3 regions of the Neobacillus sp. D3-1R genome follow, and region 2 is predicted to be linked to each of the others. Evidence: riboswitches for the same ligand, from Rfam matches in the RefSeq annotation. Region 2 holds a riboswitch; each other region holds the start of a gene.

What was found. Region 2 has a riboswitch for cyclic di-GMP ahead of ACSBPO_RS19600 (DUF5317 domain-containing protein). Riboswitches for the same ligand answer to the same signal wherever they lie in the genome.
Region 1: linked by a shared signal. The riboswitch ahead of ACSBPO_RS01440 (anti-repressor SinI family protein) and the one ahead of ACSBPO_RS19600 (DUF5317 domain-containing protein) in region 2 are both predicted to bind cyclic di-GMP.
Region 3: linked by a shared signal. The riboswitch ahead of ACSBPO_RS04195 (EAL domain-containing protein) and the one ahead of ACSBPO_RS19600 (DUF5317 domain-containing protein) in region 2 are both predicted to bind cyclic di-GMP.

What each region holds. Positions count from the first base shown of each region.
Region 1 is NZ_CP197471.1:289,682-299,980, forward strand. It holds gene ACSBPO_RS01405 (DNA topoisomerase III) at 1-1,554, opposite strand, end outside; gene hutH (histidine ammonia-lyase) at 1,841-3,367, shown strand; gene ACSBPO_RS01415 (hypothetical protein) at 3,417-3,578, opposite strand; gene ACSBPO_RS01420 (DnaJ family domain-containing protein) at 3,749-4,123, shown strand; gene motA (flagellar motor stator protein MotA) at 4,487-5,281, shown strand; gene motB (flagellar motor protein MotB) at 5,274-6,020, shown strand; gene ACSBPO_RS01435 (carbohydrate kinase family protein) at 6,330-7,430, shown strand; cyclic di-GMP riboswitch class I at 7,776-7,871, shown strand; gene ACSBPO_RS01440 (anti-repressor SinI family protein) at 7,904-8,050, shown strand; gene ACSBPO_RS01445 (helix-turn-helix domain-containing protein) at 8,160-8,489, opposite strand; gene map (type I methionyl aminopeptidase) at 8,749-9,504, shown strand; gene ACSBPO_RS01455 (HD-GYP domain-containing protein) at 9,534-10,299, shown strand, end outside.
Region 2 is NZ_CP197471.1:3,819,124-3,829,422, reverse strand. It holds gene ACSBPO_RS19615 (S41 family peptidase) at 1-705, shown strand, start outside; gene ACSBPO_RS19610 (PDZ domain-containing protein) at 1,027-2,220, shown strand; gene ACSBPO_RS19605 (bifunctional diguanylate cyclase/phosphohydrolase) at 2,300-4,123, opposite strand; gene ACSBPO_RS19600 (DUF5317 domain-containing protein) at 4,133-4,663, opposite strand; cyclic di-GMP riboswitch class I at 4,990-5,081, opposite strand; gene ACSBPO_RS19595 (ABC transporter permease) at 5,327-6,310, opposite strand; gene ACSBPO_RS19590 (EAL domain-containing protein) at 6,681-8,327, shown strand; gene ACSBPO_RS19585 (ATP-binding protein) at 8,448-10,022, opposite strand; gene ACSBPO_RS19580 (ArsR/SmtB family transcription factor) at 10,196-10,299, shown strand, end outside.
Region 3 is NZ_CP197471.1:850,811-861,109, reverse strand. It holds gene ACSBPO_RS04215 (TetR/AcrR family transcriptional regulator) at 261-890, opposite strand; gene ACSBPO_RS04210 (DUF3231 family protein) at 1,005-2,018, opposite strand; gene ACSBPO_RS04205 (YitT family protein) at 2,138-2,719, opposite strand; gene ACSBPO_RS04200 (hypothetical protein) at 2,900-3,298, shown strand; gene ACSBPO_RS04195 (EAL domain-containing protein) at 3,344-6,094, opposite strand; cyclic di-GMP riboswitch class I at 6,181-6,299, opposite strand; gene ACSBPO_RS04190 (sigma-70 family RNA polymerase sigma factor) at 6,505-7,032, shown strand; gene ACSBPO_RS04185 (hypothetical protein) at 7,022-7,939, shown strand; gene ACSBPO_RS04180 (DUF4257 domain-containing protein) at 7,992-8,303, opposite strand; gene ybaK (Cys-tRNA(Pro) deacylase) at 8,504-8,986, opposite strand; gene ACSBPO_RS04170 (carbon-nitrogen hydrolase family protein) at 9,211-9,966, opposite strand; gene ACSBPO_RS04165 (sugar phosphate isomerase/epimerase family protein) at 10,173-10,299, opposite strand, start outside.

The sequences.
Region 1 (10,299 bases), 1.1 Mb from region 2:
TTGTTTCCCTTTCGCAGTCGGGATTAGCTTACCGTTTTGACGGTCAACAACCTCTGTTTCGATGATTCGTTCAATTAGATCTGCTCTTGTTGCAGGAGTACCTAATCCGAACTTTTCCATTTTTCCTAAAAGATCCGCTTCGGTAAAACGGCTAGGCGGTTCGGTTAAGCCCTTGGCAACTTGGACGGAGCGGAGTGTGTATGTTTTCCCAACGTTCCAATTAGCTTTCGTTCCTTCGCTAATGACATTTTCTTTATTTAATACCTTTTTAAAGCCAAGGTTTACGATAGTGGTTTCTCTAAGGACTAGCTGCTCTTGGCCAGCTTTTAAAGTGATTTGAGTGGTTTCGTACTCGTATTCAGGATAAAACAGGGTAAGGAATCTGCGAGTAATAAGATCGTAAACCTTCCGTTCATCCGAGTCTAATACATCAAGGCGAAGTCTCTCCTCCGTCGGGATAATGGCATGGTGATCGGTTACTTTTTCGTTATTAAAAACTTTCTTGGTCGCGACCTTGCCTTTATTTTTAATAGGCAAAAGTGTTTCTTCCTTATATCCTCCCGAGATAGCCTGTAGGCGCTCTAACATGGTTCCTTCCATATCAGTCGTTAAATAACGAGAATCTGTTCTCGGATAGGTCACTAATTTATACTGTTCATACAAACGTTGTAGCACCGTCGATGTTTTTTTAGCCGAGAAACCGAATCGTTTATTACAATCCCTTTGTAATTCTGTTAAATCATAGGGAAGGGGCTGTGTTTCTTTCTTTGGATTTTTCTTAATGTTCTCTACTATAGCGTCCGAGTTCTCAAGTTGTTCCTTAACTCGATTAACCGTTTCTTGATCAAAAATTCTTTTTTCGCCATTCTTTTCCCAGTCTGCTTCACTAGAGCCAATTGGAACCTTTATGGTCCAATATTCTTTCGGTACAAACTTCTGTATTTCGCTTTCTTTTTCTAAAATAAGAGCCAGAGTAGGTGTTTGCACACGACCAGCAGATAGTGGGTCATTGTATTTTGTTGTTAAAGCTCTTGTCACATTTAAACCAATAAGCCAATCTGCCTCAGCACGACAAACAGCGGATTGGTAAAGGTTTTCGAAGTCTTGTCCTGGCTTTAGCTGTTTAAACCCATCTTTAATGGCTTTATCTGTATAAGAAGAAATCCAAAGACGTTTAAGAGGCTTTCTCCACTTTATTTTTTCTAAAATCCATCGAGCAACGAGTTCACCTTCACGCCCAGCATCAGTTGCAATGATGATTTCTTTAATATCATTGCGTTTTGCTAGACTTTCAATAGCTCGAAATTGATGATGAGTCTGCTTCATAATATTTAAACCCATTCGTTCGGGGATTATCGGAAGATCCTCTAAGTTCCATGTTTTATATTTCGTATCATATTGCTCAGGCATTTTTAATTCAACTAAGTGCCCAAGTGCCCAAGTAACAATATATTGGCTGCCTTCAATATAGCTCTTTGATTGTTGTTTACATCCAAGAACACGTGCAAGCTCTCTTGCTACACTCGGCTTTTCTGCAAGAATAAGTGATTTCATAAAACAAACTCCTTTCAAGGACGAAATACCTCATTTTCGTCCGAGTTACACTAAACAGTATACCTTAGAATGTCATTTTCAAGTACCTTATTGACAGAAATGGAAGCACGAGCATAGAATAAAGGTAAATATCGTTATTTTTTGAAAATTTAAACCCTTCTTGAAAGAAGAGGATAATATGATACATCTTAAACGGATCAAAAAATTAAAAATCGTACTCGGGAGCCTGGATTAATCAATCCAGGCTCTTTCTTTATTTTATTAAAGTGGTAGAGGAGAGAGATAGATGGTTGAATTAAAAGGTTATGGACTAACACTAAACATGATAAAAGAGATTCTGGCTCGAAATTTACCTGTCAAGGCATCGGAAGCAAGCTTGGCAGCAGTTCAAAAAAGTAGGATGGCCGTCGAAAAAATCGTTACAGAAGGAAAGATCGTCTACGGAATCAACACAGGATTTGGTAAATTCAGTGATGTTCGTATTAATCAAAATGATGTACGAGAGCTGCAAATCAATCTCATTCGATCCCATGCTTGCGGGGTAGGGGAGCCGTTTCCAAAAGTAGTATCAAAAGTAATGCTTCTATTACGAGCGAATGCCTTATTAAAAGGGTTTTCTGGTATCCGTCCAGTTGTTGTGGAGAGGTTGTTAGAATATTTTAATAAAGATATTATTCCCGTTATTCCTCAGCAAGGTTCATTGGGGGCTAGCGGTGACTTGGCGCCATTATCGCATTTAGTTCTTCCAATCGTCGGAGAAGGAGAAGTTTTTTATAAAGAAAAAAGAATGCTGGCCCAGGAAGCTTTATTTTTAGAAGGAATAACACCGTTAACATTGGAAGCAAAAGAGGGATTGGCGCTTATTAATGGAACACAGGCAATGACCGCGATGGGGGTCGTTGGTTATTTAGAGGCTGAAAACTTAGCTTATCAAGCTGAGCTTATTGCGTCTCTTTCGTTAGAAAGTCATAAGGGTATTATGGATGCATTTGCAGAGGAAATTCATATTGCAAGGGGATATCACCAGCAGGTAGAAACAGCAGCAAGAATTCGTGACTATTTGAAGGATAGTCAATTGACGACACGACAAGGGGAAGTGCGAGTACAGGATGCTTATTCGTTAAGATGTATCCCACAAGTTCATGGCGCTTCTTGGCAAGCGTTGGATTATGTGAAAGAGAAGTTAGAAATTGAAATGAATGCGGCGACAGATAATCCATTAATTTTCCATGAAGGAGATATGGTGGTATCAGGTGGGAATTTCCATGGCCAACCAATTGCTTTTGCGATGGATTTTATGAAAATTGCTGTTGCAGAGCTTGCCAATATTTCAGAACGTCGAATCGAGCGCTTAGTGAATCCTCAATTAAATGATTTACCAGCGTTTTTAAGCCCGGAACCTGGTCTGCAGTCTGGTGCAATGATATTACAATATAGTGCTGCTTCTCTCGTGTCTGAAAATAAAACATTGGCACATCCGGCTAGTGTAGATTCCATACCGTCCTCTGCCAATCAAGAAGATCATGTGAGTATGGGTACAATAGGCTCTAGGCATGCTTACCAAATCATACAGAATGCCAGAAGAGTCCTAGCTATTGAGTTATTCTGTGCGTTACAGGCATTAGAATTCAGAGGGATTCATCTTATGGCAACGGCCACAAGATCCTTATATGAAAAATCACGTGAAATTGTGCCTTCCATTATAAAAGATAGAATTTTTTCTACAGATATTGAAAAATTAGCGGACTGGTTGAAAAACAAATCGGTAGAAGACATGATTATGGTACCACCTACTAAACAAGAGACAAATTGATACAGGGAACCAATTAAAGGGATAAACTTGTCGTTTATCCCATTTGTTATTATTCTGTTTTTTCTCTGCGATTTTTAAAAGCTTCTTGAACAACAATAAACTCTTCGTCCTCAAGGCTTTGTTTTGCATGTTGTTCAACCATAGCGCCAGCTTCTGGAAGAGGTCCTGGATGACCTTTCTTTTGATGTTCAAAATGTTTTCCACGAGCCATTTACATCCACTCCTTTCACTTTGACAAAGATAGGTTTCCCTAATATAGGAGGAGTATGTAAATGAAACACTGAAGAACATAAATCCTTGATTAAGTAACCATTTTTCTTCCAACATAGTTTATAATATACATATAGGGTAATCGATAATGTCCGAGGGAGAGGGTTTAGGATGGATTTTTTTACGATTATAGCTGAGCAACAAATAAAAAAGGCCTATGAAGATGGAGAGTTTGACAATCTTCCAGGCTTAGGTAAACCGATGAACTTAGAGGATTTATCAGGAGTTCCAGAAGACCTTCGCATGGCTTATCGTTTGATGAAAAATGCAGGATTTTCTCCTGAAGAAAATAAACTTAAACAAGAAATGCTCTCCATAGAAAATTTAATAAGAAATTGTGAAGACCCAGACGAAAAACAAAAGCATCAAAAGAACCTAAATGAAAAGCTGCTTCGATTTAATCAAGTCATGTCCAAAAGAGGCGCTAAAACCAACTCATCCCTCTTTAAAAACTACGAACAAAAAATAGATAAAAAATTTTTTTAAATATAAGGCTCTGTTAAAGATTATTTTAAATTTTGAGAAACGGTTGATTGGAGTGGAAGCCGCTTGACTCCTGGGGGATTAGCGTTACAGGCGAGAACCCACAGGAGCATAAGCGACGAGGAGGCTCGACGAACGCCCTCCGGAAAGCAAGCGGCTGGAACGGAAATCAACAACAACTAAGATTAACAAATCTCACATATCCAAAAAGTACTCTTTTAAAGACTATTTCCACATAGTCTTTTTTTCTTTCTACGAAATCCTCTCAAATTTCTAAAGAAAACTAAAAAATTGTCGAAATAAAAGATAAGAATTAATTTCTGAATCGATTAATCAAAGTTTGAGATAAGATAGGTGAACGGTTATATGGACAAAACGTCGATTATAGGTGTCATATTAGGATTAATAGCAGTTGGTGTAGGGATGTTTTTAAAAGGGGTAAGCCCATCGCAGCTAGTCAACCCTGCAGCCATTCTCATCATCCTATTAGGTACTGTTGCAGCAGTAACCATTGCATTTCCTACAAATGAATTAAAGAAAGTTCCAAATCTATTTGGAATTATTTTTAAAGAACAAAAATTAATGTCTTCAGTAGAATTGATTCGTATGTTTTCTGATTGGGCACAACTGGCACGAAAAGAAGGTTTATTGGCACTTGAAGCTAGAACAAATGAAGTGGATGATGCCTTTTTACGAAATGGTTTAACTTTGGCTGTAGATGGTCAAAGTGCTGATTACATCCGGGATGTTCTATCTGAGGAAATTGAAGCGATGGAGGAGCGTCACCAAGGTGGAGCTGCTATATTTACTCAAGCTGGTACGTATGCACCGACTCTTGGAGTATTAGGGGCGGTAGTAGGATTAATTGCTGCATTAGGTTACATGAATGATATAGAAGCTTTAGGTCATGCTATCTCGGCTGCATTCGTTGCTACGTTAATGGGGATTTTTACTGGTTATGTGTTATGGCATCCTTTTGCCAATAAATTAAAAAGAAAATCAAAGCAAGAAGTGAAACAAAAGCAGATGATGATTGAAGGAATTCTTTCCATTTTAGAAGGAGAGGCTCCGAGGGTTATTGAACAAAAGCTTGCATCTTATCTTCCAGCAGGAGAGCGCAAAGCATTCCTGAATGAAAGTGTTGTGAAGCAGGATGAGTAGGAGAAAGAAAAAGCATCATCATGAAGATCATGTGGATGAATCCTGGCTTATCCCATATGCAGATTTATTGACTCTGTTACTTGCATTATTTATTGTATTGTTCTCAATGAGCTCGATTGATGCACAAAAGTTTAATGCTTTTTCCAAAGCGTTTAATCAAATTTTTGCTGGTGGTACAGGCGTTTTAGATTTCGAAGCCCCTATGCCTCAGAGCGAAAATGATACAAAGGTGAACCCGAAAGAGGAACCTAAACAGGAAGACATCGATAAGGACCAACAGGAACTACAGGACTTGCAAAAGAAGGTTAATACGTATATTCATAATAAAAAGCTTGAAGCGAAATTAGGCACCAAATTAACGGATGAAGGTTTGCTTGTTACAATACGAGATAATGTGTTATTTGATTCTGGTAAAGCAGAGGTCCGCAATGTCGATTTAAATATTGCGACAGAAATCTCAGGACTACTTGTTATGGATCCTCCTCGAAATATCATCATCAGTGGACACACAGATAATGTTCCGATTCGTAATGCAAATTTTGAATCAAACTGGGAATTAAGCGTTATGAGGGCTGTTAATTTCATGAAGATTGTCCTAAGAAACGATAAACTGGATCCACGTTGGTTTAGTGCAAAAGGATTTGGAGAATTCCAACCAGTAGCATCAAATAACACCAAAGAAGGTAAAGCGAGAAATAGACGGGTTGAAATTCTCATACTTCCAAGATTCCAAGACTAAACAAGGTTTAGTCTTCTTCTTTTTTCGGAACTGGTTTACACATTCTATCAATGAAGAATCCAAATAGCCCTAAAAAAGTAATAGGAATGGCATAATTCAAAATGTGAAGTATCGTCAATTCGTTCACCTCATTTATTAGTGGATTACCCCTATCTTCGTATTAATAAATATTATATGTTAAAATTCAGAAAATAAATAATATTTAGATTAGTTATTTTTAAAATTATTTAGAAGGAAACCGACATCTTTTGACGAATTACTAGAGTAGAGAAAGCGTTTGCACAAATTCTTTATTAAGGACTGAGAGTCATGGAAAAACAAGTATTAATAAAGATGTTAAAATTAGTCAAATCAAACCCGCAAATATCCAATTTGGAACTATCACAAAAGTTAAATGTAATTCTAGAAGACGTTGAAAAAGGTCTCTTAGAATTAAAAGAAAGCGGAGATATTATAGGAAGATCCTTTATTTTTCCAAAAAAGACTCAAGTTCTTTGTATTGGTGGAGCTAATATAGATCGGAAAATTCAAGTATTGGAAGGGTTAGAATATGGGACTTCTAATCCATCGAACAGTACTATTTCCTGTGGTGGTGTAGCTAGGAATATTGCTGAAAACCTTGGCAGAATCAATTGCCAAACCTCTTTACTTAGTTTTGTCGGAGGGGATCATGAAGGGGAATGGCTTTTGAATCAGACAAAGAGATTTGTCGATATTACACCAACTGAAGTTATTCCACAAATGTCAACGGGAACGTACACAGCAGTTTTAAATGAAGAAGGGGAAATGATTGTCGCTTTAGCTGATATGGTTTTATACGATTCCATACAGCGGTCCCTTATTGAAAAAAAGTGGGGAATCATAAGAGAATCCGAAATGGTCTTATTAGACACCAATTTACCTTCCGATATTCTTTCCTATATCATCAAACGTTGTCAAAAGGAAAATATACCATTAAGTATTGTTCCTGTATCCGCCCCAAAAGTAAAAAAGCTTCCTCATCAACTTGATGGAGTGACATGGTTAATTGCTAATCAGTCTGAGGCTGAAGCCCTTGCGGATTTCCCTATTCAAAGTGATGGAGACTATTTTCGCGCAGCCGAATTAATTTTGAAAAAAGGTGTAGAAAGAGTCGTTATTACGAGGGGAGATAAAGGTCTTATTTATTTCACAAAAAATGGAGAAGCCAGTGTCATTCTACCACCTGAGATACAAGTAGATGATGTAACAGGGGCAGGCGATTCATTAGTAGCGGGAATCCTATACGGCTATTTAAAGGGAGTTAACACAGAAGATGCTTGTAAAATAGGGATGTCATGTTCTATTATCACCCTTCAATCCTACGAAACAGTCAATCCTGAATTAAGTAAACAAAAGCTCCAAGAAACTTATCAGAAATATTTTAATTAGGCTCTTTTCTGCAACTTTGTTGATTTAAACTGAAAAGTCCTCATATGCTGTGCACCCCAAAAGTTGGACCAAGTAATTTCTAACTTTGGGGGTGTTTTTTTGTGGTCAAATAAATATCTCACATTGTTTGGAAAATAATTGTTAAAAATTCGACGGAATTAGAAGTAATTTTACCTAGAAAGTAAGTAGATTAGAGGTTTAATTTTTAGAAAATTCTATAAAGTAGAATTAATTGTCACTATTTGTTGGAAAAAGGTGGTATTTTATTGGACGTTCCTGACAAGAAACAACACCCTACTAAAAAAGAACTAGATATAATAGGGTAAAACTATTACTTAAGTAACAATCAGAAAAGGGCTAACTTATTGAAAGATAGGGGCGCAAAGTTGCAGATCTAAGGTAATGAGTACTAAGCATTACGATGATGGCTGGGCTGCCTGAGATACAGATAGATGTATTTTGGGGGAGATAAGGTGAGTAGAAAACTGGACTGCGTAAATGAATTAGACAAAGAATGGCTTCAATTAATTTTAGAAGCAAAAAGTATGGGAATGGATTTGAACACAATCAGAGATTTTCTCCATGTAAATTCAGTGAAAGAGCTAGTTGTAGAAAAATAACCCCAAAAAAGTATTTCTTCGTGTAGAAGAAATACTTTTTTATTGTAGAGATTTATAAATTTAGCATTAAACGAAGTTTTCGTAATCCAGCTCCAGCGCTTTTTGTTCTTTATTCATCATCTTTTTGTTTTAATTTCCATTTATTAAATTCCAAAAATTCACGGAATTGATCTTTTGATATTCCAGAACCCATCGCTTCTTGTACTAAAGTTAGCCAATCTGAATCTAGATCATCCTTGTTAATAGGGTCATTAATTATATGATCAACTGAGACCCCCAAGACAACCGATATTTTTTCTAAGAATTGTATAGAAGGATTTGTTTGAAGATTTCGCTCTAGAGAACTAAGATAAGACTTAGCCACTCCAGCCTTTTCGGCCAACTCCGAAAGTGACATTCTTTTCTCTAAACGAAGCTGTTTAACACGTTCACCAATCATTTTATTATTCACTTCACTTTTGTTTACTTTTTATTTAGTATATCAAAAAATAATTAGAAGTTCCATATAAAGAACGTATTTTTACGTAAATTCATAAAATGGACCTACTCCAAATTATTCTAATGTTATTGAAAACCTTATATGAGGAAAGTTCCTTCATAAATGAGTGTTTCTTCCTTTTTCTATTTTTAAAAAAAGGGTAAAATGAAAGATAACATCTATGCTTAGTAGGTACACTTCAGGAAAGAAGGGGAAATACTTGATTATCTTAAAATCACCACGTGAAATTGAAAAGATGAAGGAAGCAGGAAAAATTCTTGCTGCTTGCCATAGAGAAATTGCCAAATTAATTAAACCAGGAGTCATGACTTGGGAGATTGATGAGTTTGTTGAACAATTTTTAAAAAAGCACGGTGCAACTCCTGAACAAAAGGGATATAAAGGATATGAATACGCAACATGCGCAAGTATCAACGATGAGGTTTGTCATGGATTTCCACGGAAAACTCCTTTACAAGAAGGGGATATTGTGACGATTGATATGGTTGTCAACTTAAATGGAGCTTTAGCAGATTCTGCATGGTCCTATCCAGTTGGAAAAGTCTCAGACGAAACCAAAAGGCTATTGGAAGTGACTAAGGAATCATTATATCGTGCTATTGAAGTCGCACAACCAGGTAATCGAATTGGAGATATAGGGCATGCAATCCAATCGTATGTAGAGGCGGAAGGTTTTTCGGTTGTTCGAAATTTTATTGGTCATGGAATTGGTGCCACTATTCATGAAAAACCAGATGTTCCTCACTTTGGGTTACCGGGAAAAGGAGCCCGCTTAAAAGAAGGAATGGTTTTTACAATTGAACCGATGGTGAATGTTGGAGAATATCATACGAAAATGGATCTAAATGGCTGGACCGCTCGAACCATCGACGGAAAGTATTCTGCGCAATATGAGCATACCATAGCGATTACTAGTGAAGGTCCGATTATTTTGACAGACCAAGAAATGAGATAGCAACTAGGAAAATAAAGAAGAGGGTACGCATGAGATTAATTACGATAGATGACTATAATTCGAAAACAATGCAGCTGGCTCGACCTGTTTTTGACAAACATAAGCGGGTCCTTTTAGCAGCTGGTAGAAGCATTCACCCAACTTATTTAGAAAAATTAAAACAGATGGATATCCATTATCTCTTTATTGAGGATGCGGTATCATTTGGAATTACCATGGATGAAGTTTTGGATATGCCTACTTGGATAGATGCAATAGGAGTTATTCAACAAGCATCTCAGTCGATAGAAAAGAAACAGGAATTTCCCATTAGAGAAATTCAAAAGCTTGCTGGGAGAATCGTGGAAGAAACCATCAAGCGTAAGGCGATCGTGTTAATCCCGACCTCTTATTTGGAGGAAGAATTAAGGTTATATGCCCATTCTGTAAACGTGGCATTACTAACGATTCAATTAGCTAAAATGAGAACCTTAACACCCGTTCAATTGAGAGATTTAGCAGTTGGAGCACTCCTGCATGACATTGGGAAAGCCATAACGAAAGATTATGAGCAACATCCAAGTGCAGGCTTTGATTTTTTAAGAAAACACAGAGAAGTGAGCTTGCTATCAGCGCATGTGTGCTACCAGCATCATGAAAGATTTGATGGTAAAGGATTTCCAAGAGGATTAAAGGAAGAACAGGTTCATGAATTTGCACAAATTTGTGCGATTGCTAATGGTTATGAAAATGCTCTTTCGAAAGATAAAATGGCTCCGCATCAAGCGATAGAATGGATGATGACCAAAAATGGTT
Region 2 (10,299 bases):
GATGTTAGAGGTAATCCAGGTGGCTTATTATCCAGTGTCGAGGAAATTTTAAAGGAGTTCGTCACAAATGATAAGCCTTATGTGCAAATTGAAACACGAAGCGGCGAGAAGAAGCGTTATTTCTCTTCTTTAAAGAAGGAGAAGGATTATCCAGTTGCTGTCTTAGTGGATAAAGGAAGTGCCTCAGCTTCGGAGATTTTAGCAGGTGCTTTAAAGGAAGCGGAAGGTTATCCATTGATTGGTGAGAACACATTCGGAAAAGGGACTGTTCAGCAAGCCGTTCCGATGGGTGATGGAAGTAACATTAAGCTGACTTTATTTAAGTGGCTCACACCAAATGGAAATTGGATTCATAAACAAGGTATAAAACCAGATATTGAAGTCAAGCAGACAGAAATTTATCATGCCCACCCACTGCAAGTCGAAAAGCCGCTAGAACTGGATATGAACAATGAGAAGGTCAAGAATGCACAATTGATATTGAAGGGATTAGGTTATGCACCAGGCCGTACTGATGGCTATTATAACAACCGAACCGAACTTTCCGTTAAAGCATTCCAACAACAAACTGGCTTAGATGTCACAGGAAAGATCGATAAGAAAACAGCAGCAGCCCTAGAAGCTGAGGTTGTAAAGGAAGTTCGTAACGAAGAAAATGACCTCCAGCTCCAAACTGCTCTAAAATACGTCGCAGCAAAACGGTAAAGCATTACATGGAGAAATGAAGTTTATCCTTCAAAAGCGCCGGGTACAAAACCCTCGGCGCTTTTCCACTTTAAAGCACCGGGGGTCAGACCCCCGGTGCGGTGGTGCGTTAAAGTGCAAACGCCCGCCGATCCCCGTTCATTCCAAACAACCCACCAAAATTCTGCTAAATATCTAGAGTCTATTTTGTAATCTATGATTTCAGGTGATGCCTATCTGCTATTTATTTGGTAAAATAGGTTTAATAGTCTACTAAAGTTAAAAACATACGTTTTTTAGAAAATAGAGTTGATCATTTATAGGAGAGTAGGTGGGTTGATTTTGGTACAGGAGTGGCTATGGGAATTGTTAAGAGCGACAGGAAAAATGTTTTGGAATCCGCTTTTTTATTATTTATTCTTTCTGGCAGCCGTGCTCGGTGTTCTTCGCGTGAAACGAGAGAGACGAAATTTTCACGTTCGGGTACAGGATGCTTATTTTGAGCTGCGGCAGCTTTGGCCATTAGGTATTTGGCTTGGGTTAGGTGCGTCCTTACTTATGCTGGCAGGTGGTATCGTCGTTCCATTAGGAGCAGTGATCCTAGTTGCGCTTTTTACATTTTTATGGAGTCTGACAGGCAGAATGCGCCTCATTTCACCTGTTTATATCGTAGGAACGGCCTTTTTCGCCCTCATTTTTGCGGCTGGAAGAACCTTGCCTATTCCGATTTTCTCCCATACATTTACAGACCTTGATGAAAAAATATATCCATCGTTAGGGATTTTAGTTGCCATCCTTGTTGTGATAGAGGGGATTTTGATCCTGCGTAATGGTTCGGTTGCCACTTCACCAAAGCTCATAAAGAGTAAACGCGGACAATCTGTTGGGATTCATGAGGTGAAGCGCCTTTGGGCCGTGCCGATGTTTCTTCTCCTACCAGGCGATGCAATTACCTTACCTTTCGATTGGTGGCCGGTGTTCAGCATTGGCGGGCATGAGTACTCGCTATTACTTGTCCCATTTGCTGTTGGTTTCCATCAGCAAGTCCAAGCACAGCTACCGAAAGAAGCCATTCAACTGCTTGGAAAACGTATCATCACCTTAGGGGTTCTTACCTTATTACTTGCTTCTATTGGTTATTGGATCCCTCTTGCGACCATTGCGGTGATCGCTTTGGCAATGATCGGAAGAGAAACGTTAACTCTAAGACAAAGACTGTCTGAGGAGAATATGCCATTTTATTTTTCAAAACGAAATCATGGTGTCATGATTCTTGGAATCCTGCCGCAATCTCCCGCGGAAAAAATGGCTCTGCAGGTTGGAGAATTAATTACAAAGGTGAACGGAACTTCAGTTTATAATGAACAAGCCTTTTACGAAGCTCTGCAGCGAAATCGTGCTCATTGTAAACTAGAAGTAATTGATACGAATGGGCAAATTCGTTTTGTCCAACGGGCATTATTTGAAGGGGAGCATCATGAACTCGGTGTGTTATTCGTTGTCGATGAAAAAAAGCGAGGGAATGAAGCGGTATAATAAAAAAACAGCCAATCAAATGGCTGTTTTTTTCTGTTTTAAGAACATCGCTTACCAAGGCGCTTGCGCTTTTCGTATTTTACATCGCCTTCGTTAAAGGCGCTTGATAAAATTGCTCTGGGTGGGTTTCCGAAATTACTTTAATGAATGGATCAACGATATCGGGGTCAAACTGTGTTCCTTTGCATTTGACTAACTCTTCACAGGCATCTTTAAAGCTTTTCACCTTTTGGTATGGACGATTGGTCGTCATCGCATCAAAGCTATCGACAACAGTCAAAATTCTTGCAAGTAATGGGATATTATCACCTTTTAAGTTATCAGGGTAACCTCTACCATCATATCGTTCGTGGTGGTGTCTGATAATCGGCAGACATTGAGACAGTTCTTTGATGGGCTTCACCATCTCTTCTCCCCAAATGACATGCATTTTAATCGTTTCCCATTCTTCATTCGTCAGTTTGGATTGTTTATTCAAGACATCTGTTGGGACTTCTACTTTCCCGATATCATGTAATAAAGCGGCATAACGGACCGTCTTGACTTCATCTTCAGGAAGCCCCAAATTCTTGGCTAACTTTTCTGCATATTCCATAATTCGTTCGGTGTGGGCGTAAGTATACCGATCCTTTGAGTTAATAATCGTTAAGAAGGTTTTGATCGTTTGTAACACATCTTCCTCTTTATTTTCAAAAGTAAAGCTTGTTTTTAATTCATCAATAACAGAGGAGTAAAGATGAACCTTATTTCGACTTGTATATTTTATTTTATAAAGAGCTTGGTCGGCGTGCATGATCAAGCTATCTTTGTGTTCAGCTGTATGCGGGTAGGTGGATACCCCAATGGAAACGGTGACTGTTTTTCCAGGCATATGTTCTTTTCCGCTAAATGGATGATTGGATACTCTTGTTCTAATCTTTTCCGCAATTTCAATGGCTTCGTTTGAATCAATATTAGGAAGGATAATGGCAAATTCTTCGCCGCCATATCGGCAAATCGTACCGATTTTCGGGCAATCTAATGATAATAACATGGCGATTTCTTTTAATAATTGATCTCCTTTTGGATGACCAAATAAATCATTATACGTCTTAAAATAATCTAAATCTAATAGTAGCAATGAAACAAGTTCTTTCGTCTCAACTTGTTCCTTTAAGCTTTCTTGGAAATAGCGATGATTATAAAGACCGGTCAGTTCATCCTTTGTCGATAAATCTCTGAAATGATCAAACATCTTATAATAATTGCGATAGGAAACGCCTAATGCCCACATGATCAAGCTCATGAGCATTAAACCAGTCAGACCTTGCTGCTGGTAGACAGTGACCATCAGTAATCCGAATGACATAATCGTAAAATAGGTTAAAACATTCTTTTTCTCCACAAACACCTGCAATAATTCCTTCGTTGTCCCTCTGCCTGCTATCACTAAATAGGTGACGAGTAGAATAACGTTTAAACAGAAATAAACAACGCTATAGCCTAAAAAAGGGAGGCTTGTGCTTAAATCGAGACCCCCAGTTTCTCCGCCAAGTGCTAAATAAACCTTCAATCCGCATAAGCTTGCAATCGAGTATTGTACCGAGTTAAAGATATGGGATTTGGACTTCTTCGGAATGGAAATACACAGGATGGTACACATAAAGGCTGCGACAGCCAGCATGGCGAATTCTCCGTAAATGGTACTTACTGTGAAAAATAACGGCATCACTAACGCCATGTTTTCCCCAGAAGGGAGGACGATTGGGTTAGTGTCAAAAAAGGCAGCAAGAAAAGCAAAGGTCGTGATAACCACCCAAAGGTGGAGACTGATATCATATGAAAAATGAAAAAATAAGAATAAATAGCCTAGAATACAAGAAACAAAATATATATTTAATGGTATTGCGCTTTTCTTGTCCATCGTACCACCCTAATTAATATGTTTTTTAACCATTGTTTTTTGGATAAAAAGGAACACGCCGATACTAATCACAATATCTCCGAGACTAATAATAATCGGATGTGGATAGGGCGCTTGGAGGTAAAAGATATCTCCTAAAAAGTTAAACAACGTGTGGTCTGAAATCGCAATATGTTTTCCGTATTCACCGGCAAGAAGGGCAGGTAAATCTTCAGGTGCAAGCAAGCCTGCCGCATGCGGATCCACTGGCATTCTTCCGCCATTAGCTACCATCACGATTAAATTCAAAGCCATTCCAATCGCAATATAAATTAACCCTGTAAGGTGACGATTAAAGATGGAAAATATAAATAAGATCAAATAACTGAGTGTGACAGCAAAGAGAAGTGCTTTGGAATAAAAATAGATAACGAGAAATTGCGTTAAAAAGGCAAATATGATTAAATAAGCATTTTTTACTCTCATATCTAAAAATGATTTAAAGTTTCCCCCACGGATCTTCCCAACAACCAACCCAACTAATAAACTATCGATAAACATAAATACCCCCCTTTGAAGAAAAGCCGGGAGAGTATCCCGGCCCAACCCTAAATCTCATACGCTTAACGATTAATCTAATTTATATCCAGAAACAGCAGTCAAAACGAACATGGTAGCAAATAATAAGAACATTATTACTTTATATTTCATTTTTATGAATCTCCCTTTAAATTAAATTTTTAAATATAATAGATGCTTGTCCAAATATTAAAAATCTAGTTTCCAAGTGTGCATGATTGATAATTTCTTTAATTTAAAGAGTAAGGTTTTTAACATAAGCGGCGGCCCCCTTTCGTTATTATTTTTATAATAAGTTCCGGGCGCCTATTGGCAGCTGGCTGGCATTGTATGAATGAATAATACTTAAGCCCCTATAGCTTTGCGTCCTACCTTTTCAGATAGTTTGCCCTTAACTTAATTAATAAGATGAAGTAATCTATAAAACTTCAAAACCCTACCTGGTTTTACGAAAAGACCTAATAAGTTACATAATAGTTCTTTTTATCTAGGACAAAAGTCGCTATAAAATGATAGTAATATTTGTATATGAAAAATATTGTAAAATTTTGTAGGTGAATTACCTAAATTTTTCGACAAATATTGTCATTAAAAAAGACCATTCATGAGAGGGTGCTCCCTCTGGTATGAATGGTCTTCGCTTTATTACATTTCCCGCTTCTGAAACCGAATCCTCGGGTCTATAACGGCATACATAATATCCGCGAACAAGTTACATATGATCACGGCTACCGCCACTAGCATAGTCGTTCCCATAATAAGAGGATAATCCCTCATGAATACAGCGGTTATGGCTAGACGCCCTAGGCCTGGCCATCCAAAAATTTGCTCAATAATAAAGGCTCCGCCCACAATGATTGGCAATTGCATCGCAACAATGGTGATAATCGGTAGCAAAGCATTTCGAAGCGAATGTTTAAAAATAACCTTGAACTCTGAAACTCCTTTTGCACGTGCGGTACGGATATAATCTTGATTAATCACTTCTAACATACTAGAACGGATAAAGCGGGTATTTCCTGCAACCATGCCAAATGAAAGGACTGTGGCAGGCAGGATAAGATGCTTGATTCGATCGACTAAACTAAAATGGTCATACACTTCACGCATTCCGCTGACAGGAACCCAACCTAATTTTAAGCTGAAAAAGAGAATCCCGATTAGAGCAACGAAGAACGCAGGTGAAGAAATTCCAAGATAAGAGTAAAAGGAAAATAGTAAATCAACAAATGAGTTTCGTTTTACAGCCGAATAGACGCCAATAGGAATGGCAATGATTAAGGAAATAACTAAAGCCGTACCGGTAAGCCAAAGGGTAGCTGGAATTCTTTCGACAATCTTATGGAAAACAGGCTGGCCATCTAAAAAGGAATAGCCAAAATTAGCATCCAACAATATCCCTTTGATCCAATTAAAATATTGCATATGGATAGGAACATCTAAACCTAGCCTCTCGAGAACTCGTTCCCGTTGCAGCATAGTTGCTGCATGTGTAGCACCGGGGTCTTCAAATAACGCTAACACGTCCCCGGGGGCTAAGGCCATTAATAAATAAGAAAGAACGGAAATAATAAACAATAGTGGAATAGCTTGAAAAATTCGCCTCACAATATAATTCCTAAGCGCCATTAAAATCCTCCTAAGTCCCAATGAATGATTAAATATTTATTCTCTATTCAGGACTTTATTCCTGCTGGAGTCTGACTTTTCAAAAAATATAAATTTTCCTCTTATCCACAGGATAAATGAAATGAAATTGAAATTTTTAAAAACTTATCAACTATTGTGAATAGTTATCTACAACTAAATCGTGGATAACCTTTGGCTTTATAGTGTTATCCACATCTATCCGCGATTATTTTTCTTGAAAAGTATTATAAGACCAAACTCCTATTGTATTGGTAATATTAACCACTGTTTTGTTTTCATAAATAAGTATTTTGAAAAAGTTAATTATGATATAATTTTGTAAAAATTGGCCAACAAATAGGTGAGATAAATGACTCTGGAAAAGCAGGAAAAGCTAGATGGTTTGCTTGTGGGTGAACTCGCAGAAAAGGCAGTGAGTTTTTACCACTCTTTATTTTATAGCAACTTATTTGCGGCAGCTTCTTTTAACAAGGATTTAAAAATGGTACAAGTAAATGAAGCTTTTACTTTAGCATTAGGATATTCACCATCTAATGGGCATGAATGGCTAGAAATACAGGAGAATTTGAAAAAAGCTCTGCAAAGGAAGGAACTTCGAAATGGAATTTCGATACAGCAGGAGTTAACGCTTAACCATGTTTTAGGGCATAGTGTATTTATGCGGATTACCTTAATTCCTTCCGTTGTCGAGGGAGAATTAAAGGGTGTCATTTTACTAGGAAGCGATATTTCTCATAAGGTAAGGGTGGAGAGCATTCACAAGCAATTAGCCTTTTATGATGATATGACAGGTTTGCCAAACCGTCGAAATTTCTTTTCTACTTTAGGTCAATATTTACGGGAAAAATCAGATAGCATTTCTACTTTATATGTAGTCATTCTTAGTCTAGATAATTTAAAAGAATTAAATAGCTATGGCTTTCACATAGGTGATCTTGCTCTCAAACATATCGGCAGTCTGTTAACGAAAACGTACGGAAATGATGTATTTATTGCAAGAATCAATGGAAATGAGTTTGGTATCATTGTAGAAAATCCTCCATTTGACATATTCATCAGTCAGATTGAAGGTCTCCTTTATACACTGAATCATATTCCGCAGCTTTTTTATGGAATGGAAACCGTCCTAGAATGCAGTCTAGGCATATCCCAATGGCCAGACCATGGTCATACAGCGGAAAGGCTCATTCATTCTGCGGAGAAGGCAATGTTTACGGCAAAAGGAACACGGTCTAAATATTGTTTATTTACCGAGAATATGAATCCACTTTATCCATTAAATCTCGAGCATAAAATTAAAAAAGCTTTGCAAAAAAATGAATTTTATTTAGTCTTTCAACCGATTGTCGAAATCGCGACAAAAAAGGTTATCGGCTATGAGGCTTTGGTAAGGTGGCTGGATCCAGAAAAAGGGGTTATTCCCCCGAATCAATTTATCCCATTTGCTGAACAATCTGGAATTATTATTGAAATTGAAAAAACGGTGTTAATGCTTGCTTGTCAAAAATTAAAAGAGTTAGATGAAACACATCCAGGTATCCATTTATCTGTTAATATTTCAGGTTTGCATTTTCATCAAAATATCGTCGACCATATCCAAGCGGCTGTACAAAAAGCCAAAGTTAATCCTACACAGTTAAAAATCGAAATCACCGAGACTTGCTCAATGAAGGACCCAGGCAATACTATTGTCAAACTTCACCAATTAAAAAAGTTAGGCATCAAGGTGTCTATCGATGATTTTGGTTCTGGCTATAGTTCCTTGCAGTATTTAGGTAATTTTCCGGCCGATGAAGTGAAACTAGATTTATCGTTTATTAACCCGATTACCCCACAAAAAACAACCATTATTAATGCGGTTTTATCCATTGCAAATGATTATAAGATTGAAGTGGTCGCAGAAGGAATAGAATCAGAAGAGCAGCTACAATTTCTTGCCAAACTAGGCTGCAAATATGGACAAGGTTACTTGTTAGGAAAACCAATCAAAATGTAAAGAAAAGGCCCCATACATGATGGTGGCCTTTTTGTGTTCTAAAAGAATTTTAAAATTTTAAACTTGTGGATAACTTTAGACGAAATTTTTCGTATTCCAGCTCAAGCGCTTTTTGTTCTTCTAAGATATTTTCCTTTCTACATTTTCCACTCTATTTGTGGAAATAGGCAGTATGATCTCGAAGGTGGTTCCTTTATTGACCTCACTATATACCTTCATTTGTCCTTGATGATTTTCAATTATGTTATAACAAACCATTAAGCCTAAGCCGGTTCCTTGTTCCTTTGTCGTGTAGAAAGGTTCCCCGAGCTTGGCAATCATTTCTTCGGGTATTCCATATCCTTCATCGATTACTTTAATAAAAATCATATCCTCATCGTACAGCCCTGTTTGTACATGTATCGTACCGCCATCTGGCATCGCTTCAATCGCATTTTTAATTAAATTAATAATCACTTGCTTAAGCTGATTTTCCTCGCAAGAAACCATTGGCAGGTTTTTCGTCAATTTATAATCCATATCAATGTTATTGATAATCGCCTGTGTTCCAATTAAGGTGACAACATGGCGAATTATGTGATTGATATTCTTATTACTAAATTTAATCATTTGAGGTTTAGCCAAAATTAAAAACTCGCCAACAATTAAATTGATTCGATCCAGTTCTGACAACATAATGTCACAGTATTCTTTATTTTCCTCCGTTTTGTACTGCAGTAACTGAATAAATCCTCTTAGGGAGGTTAACGGATTTCGAATTTCATGGGCAATCCCTGCTGCAAGCTGTCCAACGAGTGAAAGCTTGTCCGATTTTTGAATTAACTCTTCGGTTTGATTCTTTTGTGATGTAATATCTCTGATCCTCGATAAAAGGGCAGGCTTACCATTATAGTTAATCATCGATGTCATCGTTTCAATATCGATTAGTTCATCATTTAAAGTGGATATTTTAATATCTACTTGTGGAATCAGTTCGGGATTAGTCAGGATAGACTCAATATTACTCATTACGACTTCGTGATGAGAAGATTGTATAAAGTTAAAAATTGTTTTTCCAACCACCTCATTTTGGGTCTTAGCCCGCAATAACTTTAATCCTTCTTGATTAACAAAAACGATTTCACCATTTTGGTGAATAACAAGCGGGTCGGGAAGCAAGCTTAGTAATAACTGATTACTGCGTTCACTCTCTTGTAAATCGATTTTCTTTTTAAATAAATATTTGATTAAAAAAGCGAAAAGGGAATAAACAACCGTATTAACAGCCACAGAGACAATATTTCCTTTAATCAGATAGATTGAATTACTATCTTGGTAGGTTAAAAGCAAACTGATGAAAACAGTTCCAACCAATAAATTGATGAAAGGGTTTGGAATTAAAAAGGCACTGATAAATAGAAAATTGTACGCTAATGACAATAGGGTGAAAAGGTCAATGCTAGAGAAAATAGTAATGAGGGTAAAGGTTAAGAGGGAAATAACAAATAAAGGATAGAAGAGAGGGGCTTGTTTTCTGAATACCGATGATAGGACAAAAGTCACAGAGAAAATGGTGGCTAGTAGTTGATGCTTCAAATCCGTCATTTCAAAAAGGACTCGGACACCGACAATGGCACTTAACAAGTGTAAAATAAGCGGACCTCTTTTTTCCATTAAATCATTCATAAACAGTAGAATTCTCGATTTTTCCGTCAATTTGTTCCACTCCTAAACAAAAAATGACAATTTACAATTTTTTCAATAATTATACTCTATTCAAAACAATATTTCCAATATAGAGATAATTCCATTGACATTCAAATGAGTATTTGAATATCATATATTCAAACGAACATTTGAATGTAGTGAAATGATATAGAGGTGAAGATATGAAAGAGCATGATGTGTGTGAAGTAACTTGTACTGTTGATGATAAGGTAGATCGTGTTCAAAGTGAGCTTCCATTAGATCAGATTCTTGATGTTGCCAACTT
Region 3 (10,299 bases), 1.7 Mb from region 2:
AGAAAACAGCAAGAGGTGTATTTCAGAAGTTTTTTATAGGACTCAGAATCCCTTATTTCGGTAAATAGCAATGAATTGGCCACCTTAAAGGACTCAGGATCCTTTATTTATCAAAATTAATGATAAAATGACTGTTTTTAATGTAATAGCGGAATGTGAGTCCTTTCCACGGGAATTAATAGCCTTTTTTTCACAAATAACGGAACGTGAGTCCTTTCTCCCCAATGTAATAGAGTCCTTCATACGAAAGTTCTCTACTTCTATATAAAACTAGTTGGTCCCTTGATTCCCGCAACATGAGCGGGTCCTAGGAAAGTCATTTTGGCTAAAATTAATGACATTTCTCTCGGGGACTTCTCCATACCCGTTTCTAACCAGTGTTGGATAACCCCCAGATGGGCCGAGCTAACATAGGCGATTAAAAAATCTACCGGAACCAGCATGTCTTCTTTATTCAACTTAATAACTAAATGCTGAAGAAAACTCTTCTTAATAAACTCTTTTAACCTAACCTGAAAAGAAGCATCACCATTTGGACCGAGAATCACCTTTAAAAAATTTGAATTCTCCTGAAAGTACTCAAATAGTTTAATCAGGAAGGGTAAAGGTTCATTTTGTAGGTTATGTTTCATGACCTCGAGAGGGTTTATTTGACTGACAACTTGTACAATCGTTTCTAGCTCCTGAAAAATCTCATTTTCGCTTTGTTCCAATAAATCAAATTTATCGCGATAATGAATATAAAAAGTTCCACGATTAATTTCTGCTTTGGCGGTTAGGTCTCGGACTGTGATGCCATCAAACCCTTTCTCCTCCATAAGCTCAGTTAGGGAGTCCCTTATGATTCGTTTTGTTCTCATTGTTCTTTTATCTGATAGACGTTCTGACATTTTTGTGCATCCCCTATTCCTATTGATAGTCAAATTATAAGTGTACGACACTCTTTTCATCAACACGGTGTTTATTTTTTTACAAAAAAAAGACTTAGTCCATGACTAAGCCAGTTATTTATCCTTTTCTTTTATTAACCTTTTTCGATCGTCAGTTTGTGGAGGTTCCTCCATCCATCCATGTTTAATCATAATATTAGCACCATCTTCGGCATATAAGGCGATTTCAGGTATTAACATGGCATACCTTGCAGCCAGGTCCCGTCTTGGACTTCCCGACATAGATGAACCATAATTTCCAATTCCGGCAGCAATCATCGCAGAAACATGAAACATCATCAGTTTATCTGAAAAGACCTGTTCTGTTGAATCCGATAGAGCGGTATCCCAGGTCATCGGTGCAGGTAAATCCTCTTTTTTCAAAATATCACTAAAATAGTCCATATGTTTTTGAGCGATTTGCTTGCCTCTCATTAAGTATTCTTTTACCTCTTTACGCTCTGCGAATTGGGCAAATCCAGTTATCAAGGTTTTTCCTATTGCGTTCGTTTGAATATTATTAAAAAGTAAAGTAATTTCAATGGCAGTTAATGGTCTTTTATCTCCAAAAAAACCAGCTAAAAACTGCTGTTTTTTAACAAAATCGACTTTATCTGGATTGGAAATAAAAGGAGGTCTAATATAAGTGCCTTGTTTCAACATTAATTCCCTTGTTAAATCTTGCAGTCCCACTGCTGTTTTTAAAACATTCTTAAAAAACTGCACAACATCAGGTCGAGTGGCGAATCCTAAAGCTAGACCACTTGCAGCCATTCCTAAAATGGACACGTTCCGGATGTACATTAACACATATGTATCAGAAAATAACTTGGGTGCATTAGGACGAACATCCTGATCTGTGAATCCAATGGGAATCGGAAATTTTTCTTGAGTGAAAAAATCTCGTAAAAAGGATATATTTTTTTTCGAACCGTTAATAGCAAACTCAATCACAGGGCGTACTTCTTCATCTTCTACTTTTTCTAAAAAATGTTTCATTACGCATATAGAGGCCGTATCATTTATATACTGTGACCATAAAGGGGATATCTCCCCTGCAGTTAATCGTATCTTGGTTTTATCTTCCACTTATGACACCTACTTACGAATTATATATGGATAGTATTCCCAAGATTTTAAAAATATATGAGAGATTGCTTGATATGTTAAAAAACTAGGCAAAACAACAACTTCTCGTAAGTAAATTTTTAAACAAACACTTTAATAGACTTTATGGATGTCATAATAGAGGCCATGATACCGACAATTCCAACGATTACAAGTGAATAAAGCATTCTTTCATCCTTGAGTACAAAAACGCCTGTTAAAATAACTGCCGTATCAATTAATAAAATGATAAATCCTACATTAATTGAAAACCATTTTGAAACCATTAAGGCAAGGAGGTCCATTCCCCCAGGGCTGGCATGAATCCTGAGCATCATCCCGACCCCTGTCCCAATGAAAAGCCCCCCTATTACCACGTTTGCCAATAGAGGTAAATGAAAGAATCCACTGATGGGAAAGAGCAAATTTATACCAACAGCTGAAATAAAGGTACCTAGCAGCCCTTTAAAGAAATAGTTCAAATCAAATGTAATGGCTAGAAAGTAAATAGGTAAATTTAAACAAACAAACGTTATCGCTAATTTATAGCCCCATAAATAATTCGCCAATAGACTTATTCCCCATAGTCCCCCATTTACCAAATGAGAGGGGAGAACAAAGCCATTAACACCAACAGCAATAAGAACACTCGCCACTCCGATCGTAAAGATACTTTTTATCATGTAAATCTCCTTAAAAAGTATTTTTACTTGAATTATATGAAAATGAAACAAGCTTAATTCCTAAATACAATTAGATGTTCCTTTCCCCTTTATATTTCAATCTCTAGTTATATTGTGATTTTCTATTTAATACTCTTTTAGTAAGGCTGTCCATTTATGTTCATTGGAGGAGGAAATCGATTGATAAGGCTTAAGGATGCAGTAGAGGAATTGGATGAAATAGCTCTTAATCTTCAATTTTTACAAGGTCATTATTATGAGGATCAACATTTTTTTAATGAAAAAGACCTCGAGACCTTAAGGGATCATTTACAGCTTTTCAGTGAAAGATTTTCATCAGCCTATATTTATCAGGATTTGGAATTAATTGATTATGGAACTATTATCGAAAAACTAGTATCACTAAAAGAAGTGGATTACCAAGACTTGGAGCATGATGGCATATTGAACCCTGATACTGTGGATGTTGGTTCCTTTATTACTACTATAACTGAGGAGCGTTATTCGGCTCTATTTTTTGAAGCACAGCCACACTTAAACGAATTACGATTCTGTATCAACAAAATTTTAATTCTATAAAAGAAAGATACCCAACCTTTAGGGGTTGGGTATCTTTCTTTTATCTTATATCTTTTCTGTAACCTTCCCAAACTTCTCCACAAAATCTTCCGCTGATAAAGGCTTGCTAAATAAATATCCTTGGACCTCATCACAGCCATGAGTTCGAAGGAATTGAAGCTGTTCTTCTGTTTCAACCCCTTCTGCAATGACTTTCATTTTAAGGTTATGTCCCATTGTAATAATGGTGGTAACAATATCACGATCATTAGAATCCTTGGCAATATCCTGGACAAAACTTTGATCGATTTTCAAACGGTCTATGGTTAATCTTTTTAAATAGTTTAAGGAGCTATAGCCAGTTCCAAAATCATCTATCGCGACTTTTACCCCAAGTTGCTTTAATTCTTGAATTATCCCGATAGCCATTTCCACATTCATTGTCATGCTTTCAGTTATTTCCAGCTCAAGGTACTGTGGATCAAGCCCCGTTTCTTCTAAAATTCTACATACCATCGAAATTAGATTTGCTTGAAAAAACTGGCGTATCGAGAGGTTGACCGAAATCACTAAGGATGGCCAGCCGTTATTTTGCCAAATAACATTCTGTTCACATGCTGTTTTAATGACCCATTCCCCAATTGGAACGATTAAACCTGTTTCTTCCGCAACTGGGATAAAGCGATTTGGTGGGATACTGCCTAGTTCTGGATGATTCCAACGGATTAAAGCCTCAACTCCACAAATTTGATTAGTTACTAAATCCACTTGCGGCTGATAGTGGAGAACAAATTCATCACGTTCTAATGATTTACGAAGGTTTTGTTCTAAAACAAGCTGATCATTTAAAACTTTTTCTTGTGTGAGTTGATAAAATTGGTATGTATTTTTCCCTTGACGTTTTGCATCATACATAGCTATATCTGCATTACGAATTAAAGTTTCAGGATCATGACCATGAGTAGGAAACAAACTTATTCCAATACTCGGTGTAATCACGACTTCATGCCCCTTCAATCGGAATGGACGTGATAAAGCCTTAAGGATTCGCTTTGCGACAAACTCTGTTTCTTCCTTTGTCGATTCTTCAAGAAGGATCAGAAATTCATCTCCTCCTTGGCGTCCAATAAAATCCTTTCGACGTAAACTATATTTCAAGCGATTAGCTACTTTTTGCAGCAATAAGTCCCCAATACTGTGACCCAGCGAATCATTGATGACTTTAAAGCGATCTAAATCTAAAAATAGTAAACTCGCTTCTATCCTTTTTCCAGCTATTTCTTCTAATGTATGTTCAAATCTCTTTTTAAAAAGACGTCTATTCGGGAGACCCGTTAATGGGTCATGGTAAGCCATGTGGTTAATCGTATCTTCTGCTTTGTAATGTAAAATAGCCAATTTAGCCAGATAGGTTGCTTTTTCAATGAGCTTTAATTCTGCCTCTGTTGGTAATGCAGGTTGGTTAAAATAGATAGCAAAGGTTCCTAATACCATATCCTGATTATCTAGGATTGGGGATGACCAGCAAGATACTAACTGATATTTTTGAGGGATATCTCGGTATCTTGTCCATAATGCATCCTTACTAATATCCTCTACGATTACCATCTTCTTATAGTGCGCTGAAGAACCGCAAGAACCTGCACGAGGTCCGATAGATATACCATTTAATGCTTCCATATAACCCTTTGGTAGATTAGGAGCAGAGCCAATATGAAGTCTTGACTTGCTTTCATCGGCCAGCAGAATCGAACAGCGTCCTCCGTTTGATAGCTTTTCAATCATATAAATGATTTCATCGAAAACTTTCGTGATGAGTGCACCTTTAGCGATCATCTCCAGCACCTTAGTCTGTCCGTCTAAAAGGAGTTGAGCTTTATTATTTTCGGTAACATCCTTGATAATACTGAATACCCCGACAATCTGACCATTCGTGTAAATCGGCATATTCTTTACACTTAAATCTAGTCTTTCGCCTTTTTTATTGTACATAGCTGTTTCATATTCTAATGGATTCCCTGCCTTAACTTGTTCAAAAAATTCAACAACCCTTTCTATATCTTCCGGAATGAGAAGATCTTGAAAGGACATGGATAACAATTCCTCTTCAGAGTAACCGGAGCACATTTCTGATTCGGGATTTACACTTGTAAAACGCCCTTCTAAATCAAAGCTTAAAACCGCATCCGTATTATGTACAAACAATGATTTATAACGTTGTTCACTTTCAATTAATAAGGACTCCATTTTTTGGCGTTGTGTAATGTCTCGGGCAATTCCCGTCACTCCCACAATATTTTCATCCACAATAAGGGGGACAGCCGTGACATTGAACTCCATCTGTTCACCTTTACTATTAAAAATAGACATTTTAAAGGTTTCTCTATTCCCTTTTAAAGCGCTATAAAACTTTTCGTTAGCAAAATTTCTTTCTTTTCGGGGTACTGTTTGGAGGAAATTAGTATCAATGAGATCATTCCAATTAAAACCTGTTAACTGCTCTACTGTTGGATTGGCATTGATAAAATTCCCGTCCTTATCAAGGAAAAAAATAATATCAGGATTATAATGAAAAAGGGAGTGAAGTTGTTTTCTACTCCATTCGTGATGTTGAATTAATTTTTGATATTTTGTATCCGTTTCTATTAAATGGTCGTTAGCTTTTATATATTTTCTGATAAAAATAGCAAGGATGAGGATAGCTGTTAATGATATTCCACCAATTAACCCTTCGTTTTGTTTCCAAATCAAGTGTCCAAAAAATTCTACAAAGGCTAATACAATTAAAACTAGTATGATATACTTCGACAACTTCATTACAGCACCTCTTTACTCTAGAACAGTATGTATCTAAAAAAAACTATTCCAAAAGGAATAGTCATCACTAAAAATTTACGATGCTATTCGGCAACCCGGCGATCATGGCTGATGATGAAATCAACTGTGTGTTCTTATTTCATCGGTAACTTTAGACCCGTAGCTTTGCGTCCCAAACTTTCGTATTGGTTTGCCTTTTTCAAAATAGGAATATGTAACTAATTTTTAATTATTTTAACAGTTAATTGGCATGAAATAAATAGATTCTTCAAATTTAACAGTGGGAATAATTAACAGTTTGCAAGTATAATCATTCATAGACTCCTAGCCTAAAAAACTTTTAATAAAAATAAGCCAAATAGAATAGCTTACCGTCTAATGGTTGTATAAAACGTCAAAAACTGGAGGTCATGACCATTAATCACTTAGTCAAGAAAGCTCAAAAAGGAAACGAAAAGGCTTTTTTAACCCTTTTCCAACAGTATGAAGAAGATATATATAGAACAGCATTTGTGTATGTTAAGAATCAAAATGATGCTCTTGATATTGTTCAGGAAACGGCTTATCGCTCATTTAGTAAAATAAGCACCCTAAAAAACCCGGAATATTTTAAAACTTGGTTAATCAAAATCACCATTAATGCCGCTCTTGATTTTTTAAGAAAGGAAAAGAAGGTCATTCATTTGAAACCTGAAACATCAGAGTTCATTCCTACCCCTGAGGTAGACCTTTCTCTTTCCATTACGCTTAAGGATGTCATGGAAAACTTAACGGAAAAAGAAAAAAGTGTCATTCTCTTAAAATATTATTACAATCATACCTTTGCTGAAATCTCAAGTATTCTCGAGCTTCCATTAGGAACTGTAAAATCCGTCATCTATCGTGCACTCGAAAAACTTCGTACTCATTTAAAGGAGGAAGATATTTGTGAGAACTAATCTGAAAGAAGAAATGAGCAAAATTGAAATTCCAAATGAACTTCATAATAGAGTAGTTTTAGGTGTAACAAGAGCAAAATTAGAGAAAAGGCCAAATGTCCTTTTCACAAGAAAAAGAATATTTGCAGCTGCAGCAGTTGTGATTATTTTAGGGTCATCCATCACTCTCGGTTCTTCCCAAATAGCAGGTGCAGTAGAATCGTTTATCACTCGGATTTTTGGTTCGGAACAAGAATTGAAGCAAAGTTTTCCAAATGCAAGTGGTGAAGATTTGAATCAATTTGAAAAACATCTGGAATTAGCCAGTGCCAATCTGACTGCTGAAGAATTTCGTGATTATAGTCAGTTGCAAAAAGAGGCTGCAAAATTAGTGAAAAAAATGACTGTGACAGAAAATGGCCAAGTTATTCAAAAACCGGAGGAATTAACTGCTTCAGAACAAAATAGACTAGATGAAATCAGTCAGCAATTACAGAAATATGAAGCAAGGTTAGATGCTATAACAACCCATACAGTTGAAGAAGCTCAAAAAATGGTGGATTATCCGATTAACAAACCAGCGTTTGTTCCAGAAGGTTATCAATTAATAAACAGCACTGCCCATTCAGATGAGGAGCAACCTGGAAAAAAACCGATTGTCGTATTCGAGTATCAGAAAGGGGAATTTGGATTTAGAACCTTCCAGCAATCACTAGATCAAGAGGATGATTTAGATAGACGTTCTTTTGAACACTCTGATTCTTATTTATTGAAGGGCTATAAAATGGATTTCCACTACTCAGATGGAACTAACGTTCAAGGGATGAGACTTATGAGCGAAAACCAAAACTTTAAAATTGTTATCGTGGCAGACATTTTATCTAAAGAAGAGATGGAAAAGATTTTGCTATCCATGGTATCAGAATAAAAAAAATACAAGAAGCAACCCCTTTCTATATTAGGAAGGGGTTTTCAAGTTATCAACTTTCGTTTGTCTGATCTTTCGGGTTACCGGAAATAGGGTCTGTACGAAAAACCTCCAACCCCTTTAAGAAAGCATCCCCACCAATACCAGCCAGAATCGATATAAAGATAATTCTAAATAATGAGTCTGTATCAGCTGATATGACGAGAACCACGGCTGTAAAAGCCCCCATAAATACTTCCTCTAGAAATCCCAAATAGATAAATTTTTTGGTTTTTCTAGGGATAATGATTTTCCCCCTTTTTCTCACATGACCCAAAATACCAACCAGTCCACCAATCAGTAAAGCGAAGGCAATGTTTCTCATCCATCTTCACACTCCTAAAGCCGAGATTTTTGTTGCGACCTTAGGTAAAATCTTGGTGTATTTCCATTATATAGAATTTAATCATAAGTTAGTATGAATAAATATACCGAATTTTCTGATATATATTAGTAGGACATGTTTACTACCTTATGAGCGATAGCTAATACAATTCGTACTTTTCGCTCAGGCGGTAATAGCTTTTATACATCCTTTGCAAGGTCTACAATGGAAGCCTCGGTCACTTTTTCCAAGTCTTGAACAGATAGCTCCATCTGCATACCAATTTTCCCACCGCTTACAATAATTGTATCTAAACCATTTGCACTACTATCAATAAACGTCGCATATGACTTTTTCATTCCGACAGGAGAGCAACCACCTCTAATATATCCAGTCCATTTTTGAATATCCTTTACAGGGATCATTTCAACCTTTTTTTCTCCTGCTGCTTTGGCTGCTTTCTTTAGATCAAGCTCCACTTCAACTGGGATGACAAAAACGAATATAGCTTTACTATTTCCCTGAGCAACGAGAGTTTTGTAGACCATCTGAGGGTCCTTTCCAATTTTACCAGCTACCGAAACTCCGTCGATTTTTCCATCTTCATGATCGTAGGTCATTAACTGGTAAGATATTTTTTTAGCATCTAGTATTCGCATTGCATTTGTTTTACCTTGTGCCATGTTCGATCACTCCTTAACGTCTTATCTTTCTTTATCATAAAAGCTGTTTTCGTATAGATTGTGGTTTTAAGGCACTCTTACTAAGTGCTCAGCTCTTTTCTTAAGTTTCATATGAGTTTAACACCCTAGATTGTGAATCGGCTATTAAATTTGTTAGAAAAAGCAGCAAAGTTTTAGAAAAGAGCCTTCATAAATTAGGCTGCAAACAGTGAATAGTACTATTCTCAAACTAGGCTTGGCCTAAATCTACTGGCTAGTAACCTACTCGCCTGCTGTGGGTCAATCTCGTAAGCTAATAATTCCTCGACATTACGCTTGGCTGTTATTAATCTTTCACCTGAGGGAGAAATAAGACTGGTCGTACTCTCCTGACCATCAAGTGCATAATTCACACTAGCAAAATAAATATTATTTTCTAAGCTTCTTCCTACCATTGCTCCATTAAAAAATTCCGGATTATGTACCTTGCCTGTAAATTGTGGATGAAATACAATACTTGCTTCACGTAAAGCTGCCCATCTTACCGTTTCCGGATATCTCCAGCCTTCGTGGCAAATGACGATTCCAAATTTAACGTCATGAATTTCAAATATTTCTCGACCTTGTCCTGGTTGATAGCCATAAAAATCCTCATCAGGATCGATCTGATTTTTCGTTTGATAGCCCAACACTTCACCGTTTTCATCTATCACAAAAGCAACCAAGTGTAGGCCTAATTCGTCTTGCCATTCGGTCGGTAAAATCACTGCCAACTGATATTCTTTTGCTAAGGTACAAATTTCTTCTATGGCAGCCTTCATTTTTTCGTGATGATATTCCTCTACTTGAAAACCAACCCCACGTAAACCTGGAAGGATAGACTCTGGAAAACAAATAAGCTGACACTCCTCTTTCTTGGCTAACATCATCATTTGTTTCACTTTTTCAAGCCCGTCTTTTAATGATTTTGGAAATCCCGTTTGAGCCAATCCAATCTTCATGATTTTTTCCCCTTTTTATCTTATCTATGTGGATTATTTTACCATAGGTTTTTAAAAATCGTAAAAACGGAGAGTGAATAGGAAAACTAGCGGACATATAATCCGTTCGGAATAAGCTACCAAGAAAAGACAAGCCCAGAGTCCTATAAACTCTGAGCTTGTTGGTGTACTGTTTATTGTCGAGGATAATCTGTTTCCCTTTTAGTTTATGCCCACCACATATTACCTGGGGTTTCGCGAATCAAGACATCATTTAAATTTTGCACCGCGCGTGAAAAACCTTCTTCAATAGACATTAGCGGGTCTTCATGCTCGATGCTCACGACGTAATCG